Regions from separate parts of the Pseudoxanthomonas sp. JC1303 genome, predicted to be linked through region 1. Evidence: predicted binding sites of a transcription regulator. Region 1 holds the regulator's gene; the other holds the start of a gene.
The links. The regulator FliA, encoded in region 1, starts transcription of late flagellar genes. The targets are predictions, from matches to a motif close to TAAAGTTTNNCNNNCNNNGGCCGATAA.
Positions count from the first base shown of each region.

Region 1 (6,216 bases):
CACCGCGCTCCACCCCGCTCCACTTCCCTTCCACCCATTCCGGTTTCCGCTCATGAAGATCAAGCGCTTCGTAGCTCCCGACATGCGCAACGCCTTGCGCATGGTCCGCGAAGAACATGGCCCTGACGCGGTGATCCTCTCCAATCGCCGCACCGAGGAAGGCATCGAGATCGTGGCCGCCAGCAACTACGACGAGGCCCTGGTCCAGCGTGCCCTGGACGCGGTGCGGCCGGAGCCGGCCAGCGCCCCGATGCCCGCCCCGACTGCGCCGGTGCCGCCGCAGGTGAGCTACTCGGCAGCCAACCCGGCCCCGCGCGTGCCCGCCGAGGCGGCCCCCAACTCGGCCATGGCCATGATGGCGGCCATCACCGAGCGTCGCCTGGGCGGCCAGCCCCGCGAGCAGGCCGCGCCGGCCCCCGCACCGACGGCCACCGTGGCTTCCCGCCCGGCCCGCCCCGCCGCGCCGGCCCCGGCCCCGGCTCCGCGTGTTGCCCAAGCCGAAGTCGAGGCGCCGGCCGTCCCGGTGCGCGCGCCCGCCGCGCCGCGCCCGTTCGCCGAATACATGCAGCCGGTCCAGCCCCAGGAGCTGGCCGCCGCCGCGCCGGCCCCGGCCGTGGCCGCCTTCCCGCGCGATCCGGTCACCGCCCCGCCGGTGGCACCCGCCGTCCCGGCCCCCGCGCCGATCCAGGCAGCGCCCGCGGTCCAGGCCGAGCCGGCGATCATGGCCGCTGCGCCGGTCGCCACTGCCGCCCCGGCACCGGTGGCCGCCGCTCCTGTAGCCGCCCTTCCGGCCGCGCCGGTGTTCCCCAAGCCGCAGGATGACGCCCAACTCAGCCAACTCCGCGACGAGCTGGCCCTGATGCGCCAGATGATCGAGCGTGAGATGAACCGCCTCACCGACGAGCGCCTGCGCGGGTCGCCCGTGCGCGCCCAGGCCCTGGAGCTGATGGACGATTACGGCTTCGATGCCGGCCTGATCCGGGATGTGGTCATGCAGATCCCGGCCGACCTGGAGCTGCACCGCGGCCGCGGCATGATGCTGGGCCTGTTGTCCCAGCGCCTGCCCATCGCCCACGGCGACCCGCTGGAAGAAGGCGGCGTGATCGCCCTGGTCGGCCCGACCGGCGCCGGCAAGACCACCACCATCGCCAAGCTGGCCTCGCGCTTCCTGCAGACCCATGCCGCCCGCGACATCGCCCTGGTCACCACCGACACCATCCGCGTCGGCGGCCGCGAACAACTGCACAGCTACGGCCGCCAGCTGGGCATCGCGGTGCACGAGGCCGACAGCGACGCCTCCCTGCAGCAGCTGCTGGTGCGCCTGGCCGACTACAAGCTGGTGCTGATCGACACCGCCGGCCTGGGCCAGCGCGACCGCGCCCTGGCCGCCCAGCTGAACTGGCTGCGCGCCTCGCGCACGGTCCGCTCGCTGCTGGTGCTGCCGGCCAATGCCCACTTTTCGGACCTGGACGAGGTGGTGCGCCGCTTCGCCGGGGCCGCCCCGCAGGGCGTGATCCTGACCAAGCTCGACGAGACCGGACGCTTTGGCAGCGCCCTGTCGGTGGTCGTGGATCACCGCCTCCCCATCACCTGGGTGACCGATGGACAGCACGTGCCGGACGACCTGCACCGCGCCAATGCCCCCAGCCTGGTTTTGCGCCTTGAAGATTTGCGGCGCGATGCCGATAAGCCCTGTATCCCGGAGCAGACCCATGCAGTCGCGTGACTACGCCAAGCTGACCAACGCCTTCCCCCTGTCGGCGACCCGACCCGAGCCGCTGGGCCCGGTGCGGACCATCGCCGTGACCGGTGGCAAGGGTGGTGTCGGCAAGACCAACCTGTCGGTCAACCTGTCCATGGCCCTTGCGGACATGGGCAAGCGGACCCTGTTGCTCGACGCCGACCTGGGTCTGGCCAACGTCGACGTGTTGCTGGGCCTGACGCCCCGCTACACGCTGGCCGACTTGGTCGCCGGCCGCTGCACCCTGGAAGAGTCGATCATCGACATGCCCAATGGGCTGATGGTGGTTCCGGCCGCCTCCGGCCGCCGGCACATGGCCGAGCTGGCCCCGGGCCAGCACGTCGGGCTGATCAACGTCTTCTCCGAGCTGGAGCGCGACCTGGATGTCATGGTGATCGACACCGCCGCGGGCATCACCGACAGCGTGCTGACCTTCTGTCAGGCCGCCCAGGATGCGGTGGTGGTGGTCTGTGACGAGCCGGCCTCGATCACCGACGCCTACGCCCTGATCAAGGTCCTCTCGCGCGAGCGCGGCGTGGACCGGGTGCAGATCGTGGCCAACATGGTCCGCGACCCCAACGAAGGCCGCCTGCTGTACGACAAGCTCGGCCGGGTCTGCGAGAAGTTCCTGGGCGACGTGTCACTCAACTATCTGGGCTGCGTGCCCCAGGACGACTGGCTGCGCCTGTCGGTGCAGCGCCAGCAGCCGGTGGTCAAGGCTTATCCGGCCAGCCCGTCGGCCCAGGCCATTGCCGAAATCGCCCGCCGCACCGCCCGCTGGCAGGCCCCGACCGCCCCGCGCGGCAACGTGGAGTTCTTCGTCGAGCGGATGATCCGCCCGGGGGTGGCCGCATGAGCGCCCTGGCCCAGTACCGCGCCGTCCAGCGCAACAACGACAACGACTACATCACCCAGCACGCCGACCTGGTGCGCCGCATCGCCCACCACCTGGCCGCGCGCCTGCCGGCCAGCGTGGAAATCGACGACCTGATCCAGGCCGGGATGATCGGCCTGCTGGAGGCCTCGCGCAGCTACGACGCCGACCAGGGCGCCTCGTTCGAGACCTACGCCTCGATCCGCATCCGCGGTTCGATGATCGACGAGATCCGCCGCGGCGACTGGGTGCCGCGCTCGGTGCATCGCCGCGCCCGCGACGCGGCCGCCGCGATCCGCAAGATCGAGCAGGCCACCGGCCGCGCCGCCGCCCCCAACGAGGTGGCCGCGGCGATGGACATGCCGCTGCCGGACTACATGCGCCTGATGGAAGACGCCTCACGCGGGCACGTGCTCAGCCTGGAGTCGCGCATCGAGGACCAGGGTGAGCTGGATACCGTCGCCAAGGGCGGCCCCAATCCGCAGCAGATGCTCGAACGGCAGGAATTCGGCCGCGAGCTGGGCAAGGCCATCGCGCAGCTGCCCGAACGCGAACAGCTGGTGCTCTCGCTCTATTACGAGCAGGAGTTGAACCTGAAGGAAATCGGTGCCGTACTGGGGGTGAGCGAATCGCGCGTCTGCCAGATCCACGGCCAGGCCACCGTGCGCCTGCGCGGTCGCCTCAAGGCATTCGAAATGGCCGATTCCGGCCTCGAAGACGAAGATTAAAGAACCTAGGAGTCAGCGGTGAACAAGAACATGCGGATTTTGATCGTGGACGATTTCTCGACGATGCGACGTATCGTCAAGAATCTGCTCGGCGATCTGGGCTTCACCAACACCGCCGAAGCCGAAGACGGCAACAGCGCCCTGGCGGCGCTGCGGGCATCGCCGTTCGATTTCGTGGTCACCGACTGGAACATGCCCGGCATGACCGGCATCGACCTGCTGCGCAACATCCGCGCCGATGACAAGTTCAAGCACCTGCCGGTGCTGATGGTCACCGCCGAGGCCAAGCGCGAGCAGATCATCGAGGCGGCCCAGGCCGGAGTCAGCGGCTACATCATCAAGCCGTTCACCGCCCAGACCCTGGAAGAAAAGCTGGGCAAGATCTTCGAACGCCTGGGAGCGGCCGCCTGATGAACGCCACGACCGAGCGCGGCGCGCTCATCGAGAGCCTGCAGCGGGCCCTGGACGCGCTGGAAAGCGGCGACGAGGGCGCCTGGCGGGTGGAGATCGACACCCTGGCCGCCTGGCGCACCAAGCCGATGATGCAGGGGCTGAGCCGGCTGGCACGCGACCTGGGCCAGGCCCTGGGCGACCTGCCCACCGTGCCGAGCGAAGCCGGCGAGCTGGACGATGCCTGCTCGCGCCTGGACCACGTGGTGGCCATGACCGAACAGGCCAGCCACCGCACCCTGGACCTGGCCGAGGAATGCCGCACCCTGGCCGACCAGCTGCGCGCCGGCGGCCTGAACGCCGACCAGGGCGAAATCCTGGACCGCATCCGCCACAACCTCACCGAGATGGCCCTGGCCCAGAGCTTCCAGGACCTGACCGGACAGATCATCCGCCGCGTGGCCGGCATCGTGCGCCGTGTGCATGAAGGCTTCGGCGCGCTGGGCCTGCCTCCCAAGGAGGGATCGCCGGTGGCCAATGGCCTGGCGGGCCCTGCCCTGGCCGGCCTGGACAAGCACGGCGTGTCCCAGCACGACGCCGATGACCTGCTCTCCAACCTCGGGTTGTAAGCCATGAGCGCCGTTCCCGACGACATCGCTGCCGACTTCATCATCGAGGCCCAGGAAATCCTGGAGCGCTTGGGCGAGCAGCTCGTCGCGCTGGAACAGGCGCCCGGTGATTCGGAGCAGCTCAACGCCGTGTTCCGCGGCTTCCACACGCTCAAGGGCGGCGCCGGGTTCCTGGCGATCCACCCGATGGTCGAGCTGTGCCACGCCGCCGAGGAAACCCTGGGCATGGCGCGCGCCGGCCAGACCACGCTGCAGGCGCGCCACTTCGACGCCGCCCAGCAGTCGCTGGACTACCTGAAGGACATGCTGGACGCCTTTTCCGGCGGACAGCCGCTCACGCCGGCCCCGCCGGCGCTGATCGCGCAGTTCGCGGCCGGCGACGTCCCGGCCACCACGCCCAGCAAACCCACGCCCGTGGCGGCGCCGGCGCCTGCCGCGCCCAAGGCCCAGGCCGCGGCGGCCAAACCGGCCGAAGCCGAGCACACCGTCCGCGTGGACACCAAGCGCCTGGATGCCATCGTCAACTTGATCGGCGAACTGGTCCTGGCGCGCAATCGCCTCAAGACCCTGCGCATCCGGCTCAAGGACGAAGAACTGGATCGCGCCGTCAGCGGCCTGGACGTGGCCACCGCGCGTCTGCAGACCGCGGTGATGCGCACCCGCATGCAGCCGGTCGGCAAGGTGTTCTCGCGCTTCCCCAAGGTGGCGCGCGATGTCGCCCGCACCCTGGAGAAGGAAGTCGAACTGGAACTGGTCGGCGCCGACACCGAGCTGGATCGCAACCTGGTCGAGGCCCTGGCCGATCCACTGGTCCATCTGGTGCGCAACTCCATCGACCATGGCGTCGAGGCGCCCGCCCTGCGCGAGGCCTCGGGCAAGCCGCGCAGCGGCCACGTGCGCCTGTCGGCCCAGCAGGAAGGCGACTACGTCAGCATCGAGGTGCAGGACGACGGCGCCGGCATCGACCCTGAGCGCCTGCGCGCCAAGGCCCGCGAAAAGGGCCTGATCGACCCGGAAGCCGCCGCGCGCCTGAGCACCGAGGAATGCCTGCACCTGATCTTCCTGCCGGGCTTCTCGACCAAGACCGAGATCACCGACATTTCCGGACGCGGCGTTGGCATGGACGTGGTCCAGTCCCGCATCCGCGAGCTCAGCGGCCAGATCACCATCCAGTCCGAACTGGGCCGCGGCAGCCGCTTCCTGATCCGCGTGCCGCTGACCCTGGCGATCCTGCCCACCCTGCTGGTCCAGGCTGGCGCGGACGTCTATGCCCTGCCGCTGGCCCGCGTGGTCGAGGTGCTGCACGCGCCGCAGTCCTCGCTGGGCTGGTTCGACGGCCGCGCGGTGCTTGACCGCCGCTCGCACACCCTGCCGCTGGTGGACCTGCGCCAGTGGCTGGGCCTGGATGCCCCAAGCTGCCCGCTGCTGACCGTGGTGGTACTGCAGGCTGGCGAATCCCGCGTCGGCCTGGTCGTCGACCAGGTCCGCGGCCGCGAGGAAGTGGTCATCAAGCCGCTGCCGCGTTCCCTGCGAGGCCTGCCCGGCTACGCCGGTGCCACCCTCATCGGCGACGGCCGCCTGGCCCTGATCCTGGACGTGGACGGCCTGCGGGGCTGATCCAAGGCGTGCATGACCCTGCCAGCGGCGCATGCCGCAGGCGGGCGCGCGTCATTTTTCCGGCATCGCCACGTCCACACCGGCCGCGCGCCGTATCAAGTCAGCGCGCATGGTGCCGATACCGTCTGCATGGATAAGCTCAGTCTCACCGGCCTGCTGCTGGCGATCGCGTCGCTGGTGGGGGGAAGCATTCTCAAGGGTGCGGGAATCGCCGCGCTCTGGTCGCCGGCGGCCTTT
Region 1 covers NZ_CP185958.1:4,080,795-4,087,010, forward strand. The annotation lists gene flhF (flagellar biosynthesis GTPase FlhF) at 53-1,726, shown strand; gene ACORQU_RS18220 (MinD/ParA family ATP-binding protein) at 1,713-2,597, shown strand; gene ACORQU_RS18225 (RNA polymerase sigma factor FliA) at 2,594-3,343, shown strand; gene cheY (chemotaxis response regulator CheY) at 3,362-3,754, shown strand; gene ACORQU_RS18235 (protein phosphatase CheZ) at 3,754-4,362, shown strand; gene ACORQU_RS18240 (chemotaxis protein CheA) at 4,366-5,979, shown strand; gene ACORQU_RS18245 (flagellar motor protein) at 6,109-6,216, shown strand, end outside.

Region 2 (6,216 bases), 1.0 Mb from region 1:
AGTGGCCGCTGGAGGTCTCCTCACCGTGTCTCACACCCTGGACGAAGGGCTCCAGCGCGGCTGGGGCACAGCATGCGCGCCACAGCCAGCATCACCTGGCGGGCAGTACGGCAGTCGCCGACGACCGCCGCGACCCCGTCGGCGGCGCGCAGGAGGACGTCGAGCAGCCCCCTGGACGTTCCCTGTCCGGTGGCGGGTCAAGGCGCGGGCATGTCGGCCGGTGCGACACGCGGCAACGCCGCGCGGCCCCTTTTCACTCCAGCGTATAGCCCACGCGGAAGCCGCCCCAGTGGCGGCGGCCGACCATCACCGGCACCGACAGGTCGAACATGATCTGCCCGGTGTCGCGGCGATAGACCTGCAGGCGATAGGGGTCGGTATGCGCGCCCACGCTGCGACCGACTCGGTCGGTGAAGATGCGCTTGGTGCGGTTGCCGACCAGATCGACCGCCGGGTCCCCGGTCAGCGGCTGGGTGAAGCGCAGGTTGTGGGTGGGCACATAGCCGTCCGGATTGGCGCAGATGGCGAAAACGATCCACGGCTGGGCGTCGAGCACCGGCTCCTGGAAGGCCGGTAGCACCTGGTCGCACAGCCGGTCGAAGCCGCTGGTGTACTTTTCCGGCGAGGTCCCCGGGATGGGCGTGTAATCACGGCCGAACAGTGCGGCCGGCTCGATCCGGTGCTGGTCCAGCGCCTGCTGCAGGGCCATGCCGATCCTGCGCGCGGCCTCCTCGGCCAGGGCGCGCACCGTGGCATGACGCGGCTCGCGCATCGGATCCTCGGGCAGGCGGAACAGGCCCACGCAGTCGCGCAAGGTCTCGGTGCCAGCCCCCAGCGCCTCGCTGCGGCGGGCGACCTGCTCGGCGTGCTCCAGGTTGGAGCGGCCCAGTGCGACCACCGCATCGACCGAGGATTCGATCGCCCGGATCTCGCCCCCCTGTGCGCCCAGCCGTTCGGCCACGGTGGCCATCGCCCCGCTGGCCCGCCCCATCAATGCGCCGATCCCTTCCAGCACCTCCTCGGTCCGGCGGGCGGACTGGGCACCCTCGCCCACCGCGGCGCTGGTCTCATCGATGATCACCCGCACGTCGCGCGCGCCGCTGGCTGCACGTTCGGCCAGGCGCCGGATCTCTCCGGCCACCACGGCAAAGCCCTTGCCGGCCGGGCCCGCGTGGGCCGCCTCGATGCTGGCATTGATGGACAGGATGTTGGTCTGGAAGGCGACCGAGTCGATGACCTCGATCACCTCGCTGGCACGCGCCGCGCGGCGTTCGACCTCCAGCATGGCCGCGTTGAGCCCACTGGCGGCCTCCCGACCCTGGCGTGCGCGTTCATCGGCACTGGCGGCCACGTCCATGACCTGGCGCAGTTCCTCGCCCACGCCCTGCAGGCGCTCGGTCAGGCGGCGGGTCGCCTCCATGACCTCTTCCAGGGCCTCGCCCTGCGCCTGCGTCTGACGTGCGAGTTCGTCGTTCTCGGCCACCAGGTGCGGGACCTGGCTGGCAATCTGGACCGACAGCGCCACGGCCTGGCGGATCGCCTCGGCCAGGTTGCCGAAGCCCGCGCGCAGCTTGCCGCCGACCTCGCCTTCCACGTCGGTGGGCATCGTCGGCGGGGTCAGCTCGCAGGCCGCCAGCGCCTGCCCGGCCTGCAGCAGCAGCTGGCGATCGCCGGCGGCCTGGGCCAGGCGCTGCACCAGCGGCTGCATCGGGGTGGAGACCGCCATCGGCGTGGCAGTGGTGGTGGTGGACAGTGCGCGCGCATCGCGCAGCAGGGCAGCGGTTTCCACATGCGGCAACGACAGCAGCCAGCCGCCGGCCTGGGCCTCGCGCTGGTAGCGCACCCGGCGCGCGGGGTCATCGCCTGGCGCGACCCACACCCCCTCGGTGCCCAGCACGGCCGGGTCGAGCCCCCACAGCTGCGCGGCCGGCGCGCCGGCCAGTTGCTCGGCGCTGCAGCCCAGCACATCCAGGGCCATGCGGTTGCCGGCGGTGATCAGGCCCTCGGCCGAGAGCCGAAGCAGGGCCACCGGCACCTCCGGCAGGGTATCGAGCGTGGTTCCGGCGGACTGCGCCGGCGGCGGAGACGACGACATGAGCTTCTCCCTACATCCTTGGAGCACTATCGGCCGCGGTGGCCCCGGGTTGAGCCTGGCGCGACAGGCCGGCCCCGGGGGGCGCCGCGGGCTGGCGAACAGGCCGCGCGAAGGCCGTTTTAAACCCTTTGGCCAATCGCTGCATCACACTGGGCATGCTGACCACGGCCGCCACGATTCCCATGGACGTACCCGACATTGCCCAGGAGGACGTGGATGCGCCGCAGGCGCGCGCCGCCGCGCGTGGCGACACCCAGGCCTTCGAGCAGCTCTACCGGCGGCATGCCGGCCGCGTGCACGGGGTGATCGTACGCTTGGTGGGCGGGCATGGCGCGCGCGCCGAGGACCTGACCCAGGAAACCTTCGTGCGGGCCTGGCGGGCGCTGCCGGAGTTCCGGTTCGAGAGCGCGCTGTCGACCTGGCTGCACCGGCTGGCGGTCAACACCGCGCTGATGGAACTGCGCAGCCGCCGCGGCGGACCGCGCTGGGAAGAGGAAGCCGACCACGACGATGCGGTCATGGTCGACCCACGCGCGCAGGGACCTGCGCTGCGCATGGACCTGGAGCGCGCGGTGGCCACCCTGCCGCCGCGTGCACGCGCGGTGCTGGTCCTGCACGATGTGGAAGGCTGGAAACACGAAGAGATTTCCGCCCAGTTGGGCATGGCGGTGGGCAGCTCAAAGGCCCAACTGCATCGCGCCCGCCAGCTGTTGCGGACCCGTTTGGAGGCACACGCATGAACACCGACGACAACGACCTGCGCTTCGCCCTGCGCGGCCTGCGCCAGGACATCGAACCCGGGCGCGACCTGTGGCCGGGCATCGCTGCGCGCCTGGAGGCCGAAGCGGCCGCACCCGCGCCGCGCCGGGCCCACCGCTGGCGCCGGCGCTGGCAACCCCTGGCCCTGGCCGCCTCGGTCGCCCTGGTGGCGCTGGTCGGCGTGCGCATGAAGGCCGTGCTGGATGCCCCGGCGCCCGCCGCGCCATCGCATATGCCGCTGCGCGCCGAAGCCGTGCGCATGACCCGCGACTACCAGGTCGCCCTGGCCCGCATGCAGGGCGTGGACATGCCGCTGGCGCTGGCCCCGACCGTGCAGGAGCTGGACCGCAGCGCCGACCAGATCCTGCACGCCATCGACCGCGACCCACGCTCGCCGCAACTGCTGCAGACCCTGCGCTACACCTACGACCGTCGCCTGGCACTGACCCGCCGCGCGGCCCTGAGCTGAAAGAGACCCGACCCATGCGCCCGATCGCCCTGTCCCTGCTGTTTCTCCTCGCCACCGCCGCACAGGCGTCCACGCCCATCGACCAGACCCGCCCCCTGGATCCGCGCGGCAAGGTCGAGGTGCAGAACGTCAAGGGCCGCATCCAGGTCCGCGCCTGGGACCGGCCGGAAGTGCAGATCCGCGGCTCCCTGGGCGAGGGGGTGGAGAAGCTGGAGATCGACGGCGACCGTGGCAGCCTGGAGATCAAGGTGCGCTATCCGCGCAATGGCGGCTGGGGTGGAAAGTCCAGCGAGCCCAGCGACCTGCTGCTGATGGTGCCGCTGCGCGCCTCGCTGGATCTGCACGCGGTCTCGGCCGATGTGGACGTGTCCGGCGTGGCCCCCGACAGCCTGTCCATCGAGAGTGTCAGCGGCCAGGTCACCGTGGCCGCCGCGCCCGGAACGCTGTCGGTGGAGAGCGTCAGCGGCGATGTCACCGTGACCGCCAACAGCCCGGAGGTCAGCATCAACACGGTGAGCGGCGGGGTCGACCTGCGCGGGCGCCTGGACGGCAAGGTCGAGGCCGAGACCGTCTCCGGCAGCATCCGCGTGGCGGTGAAGGACCAGGCCTTGCGCGACCTGTCGACCAACAGCGTCAGTGGCGACACCCGGGTGTCCACGGCGCTGGCGCGCAACGGCAAGCTGTCGCTGTCCAGCGTCAGCGGTGGCCTGCTGGTGGTGCTGCCGCGCGCGGTCTCCGCGCACGTCACCGCCGAGAGCTTCAGCGGCACGCTGCGCGCGCCCGATGCCACGATCGAACGCCCGCGCCATGGCCCCGGGAGTTCGCTGGACGCCCGCTACGGCAGTGGCGAGGGCGAGGTCACCCTGGAGACCTTCTCTGGCGATGCCGAGCTGCGCCTGGAGTAAGCCACCGCGCATTCCAGGGCCTGCACGGCCGGCCAGGCCCATCGTGGTAAAAGCTGCGTCCCATCCTAGTAACGCGATGCAGCCAGGACACCCGCCATGGCCAACGATCCCCGCCTCGGCCAATACCTGAAAGACCGCCGCGCGCGCCTGGACCCGGCCGCGCTGGGCTTTGCCTCGGCCCGTCGGCGCACGCCCGGCCTGCGCCGCGAAGAGGTCGCCCAGCGCGCCAGCATCAGTCCGACCTGGTACACCTGGCTGGAGCAGGGACGTGGCGGGGCCCCCTCGGCCGAGGTGCTCGAACGCCTGGCCCAAGCCCTGCTGCTGACCGATGTCGAGCGCGAGCATCTGTTCCTGCTCGGCCTCGGCCAGCGCCCCGGCCCGCGCTACCCCTCGCACGAGGCGATCAGCCCGCGCCTGCAGCGGGTGTTGGACGCCCTGGCGCCCAACCCGGCCCTGCTCAAGACCCTGACCTGGGATGTGGCCGCCTGGAACCGTCCGGCCGCCGTCGTGCTCACCGACTACGGCCGCTTGCCGCCCGAGCAGCGCAACATCCTGCGCCTGATGTTCCTGGATGGGCGGGTGCGCAATGCGCAGCGCGACTGGGAAAGCGTGGCGCGCTTTGTGGTGGAGACCTTCCGCGCGGACATCACCCGAGCCGGCGCGACCGAACGCGCGCAGCCGCTGATCGACGAACTGCTGCGCGGCAGCGCGGACTTCGCCCGGCTGTGGGCAACCACCGACGTGCGCCAATTCGGCGGGGGTCGCAAGCAGTTGCACCACCCCGAGCACGGGCCGCTGTCGCTGGAGTTTTCCTCCTTCGTCGTCGAGGGCCGTGCCGATCTGTCCATGCTGGTGTACATGCCCAGCACCGCCGAGGACGCGGCGCGCATCCAGGCCCTGCTGGACGCGGCGCCGGCCTCCACGCGCGCCACCCCCAGCGCGGCCCTGGCGGCCTGAGGCCGCCCTCCGGATCAGACGATCCCGGCCTCGGTGGCCCACTGCCAGGCATCGGTCCCGGCCGGCAGGCGCCTGGGGCAGTCCGGATCGGTGGCCGCGCGCAGGACCGCCTCGGCCACGTCGGTGGCATGGGTGATCGGCCGGTCCGCCGCGCGCAGGCTGTCGAAGGCCTCCTGCACCATCGGCGCGTAGGCGTCGGGGATGGCGCCCTGCATGCGCGGGGCGGCGTTGCGCCCGAACTGGGTGCTGGGCGCGGCTCCGGGCAGCACCAGCGTGGCGCGCACGCCGAACGGTGCGACTTCCACCGCCAGCGATTCGGTGAACGCGTTCACCGCCGCCTTGCTGGCCGTGTAGACCGACAGCAACGGCAGCGGGCGCACGGTGACGGTGGAGGTCACGTTGACCACCACGCCCTGCCCGCGCTCGCGCATCTGCGGGAGCACCGCGCGCGTCATGGCGATGGTCCCCAAGGTGTTGGTCTCGAACACCTCGCGCGCCGCCTCGGCGGAGGTCGCTTCCAGCGGGGTGAGCACGCCGATGCCGGCGTTGTTGACCAGCACATCGACGGGCCCGGCCGCCTGCACGCAGGCGGCGATGCTCTCGGCATCGGTCACATCCAGCGGCAGCACCCGCAGCCGCGGCGAGGCCGGCAACAGGTCGGCCTGCGGCGTGCGCATGGTGGCCACGACCTGCCAGTCATGGGCCAGGAAGTGGCGCGCAGTCTCCAGGCCGAAGCCGGAGGAACAGCCGGTGATCAGGACGGTTTTCATGGTGAAACTCCTCTGCAAGAAAGACGAGCCTCAAGATAGGCGCCCGGATCAGGACGAAATACACTAGAAAGTCCTTGATTCTTCCGCGAGAGTCCGATATGTCCGATCCACTGACCGAGGTCGTCGGCCTGCTCAAGCCTTCGGCAGCCCTGTCCAAACAGGTCGTGGCCGCCGGCGCCTGGCGGGTGCGCCGCACCGAGGTCGGGCAGCCCTTCTACTGCGTGATCCTGGACGGCAGCGCCCTGCTGGAGGCGCAGGGCC
Region 2 covers NZ_CP185958.1:760,947-767,162, forward strand. The annotation lists gene ACORQU_RS03455 (methyl-accepting chemotaxis protein) at 254-2,095, opposite strand; gene ACORQU_RS03460 (RNA polymerase sigma factor) at 2,251-2,835, shown strand; gene ACORQU_RS03465 (hypothetical protein) at 2,832-3,323, shown strand; gene ACORQU_RS03470 (DUF4097 family beta strand repeat-containing protein) at 3,338-4,228, shown strand; gene ACORQU_RS03475 (helix-turn-helix transcriptional regulator) at 4,325-5,185, shown strand; gene ACORQU_RS03480 (SDR family oxidoreductase) at 5,200-5,955, opposite strand; gene ACORQU_RS03485 (AraC family transcriptional regulator) at 6,054-6,216, shown strand, end outside.
Region 2: a site for FliA is predicted at 2,122-2,148, ahead of ACORQU_RS03455 (methyl-accepting chemotaxis protein). Genes of this name have one in related genera too.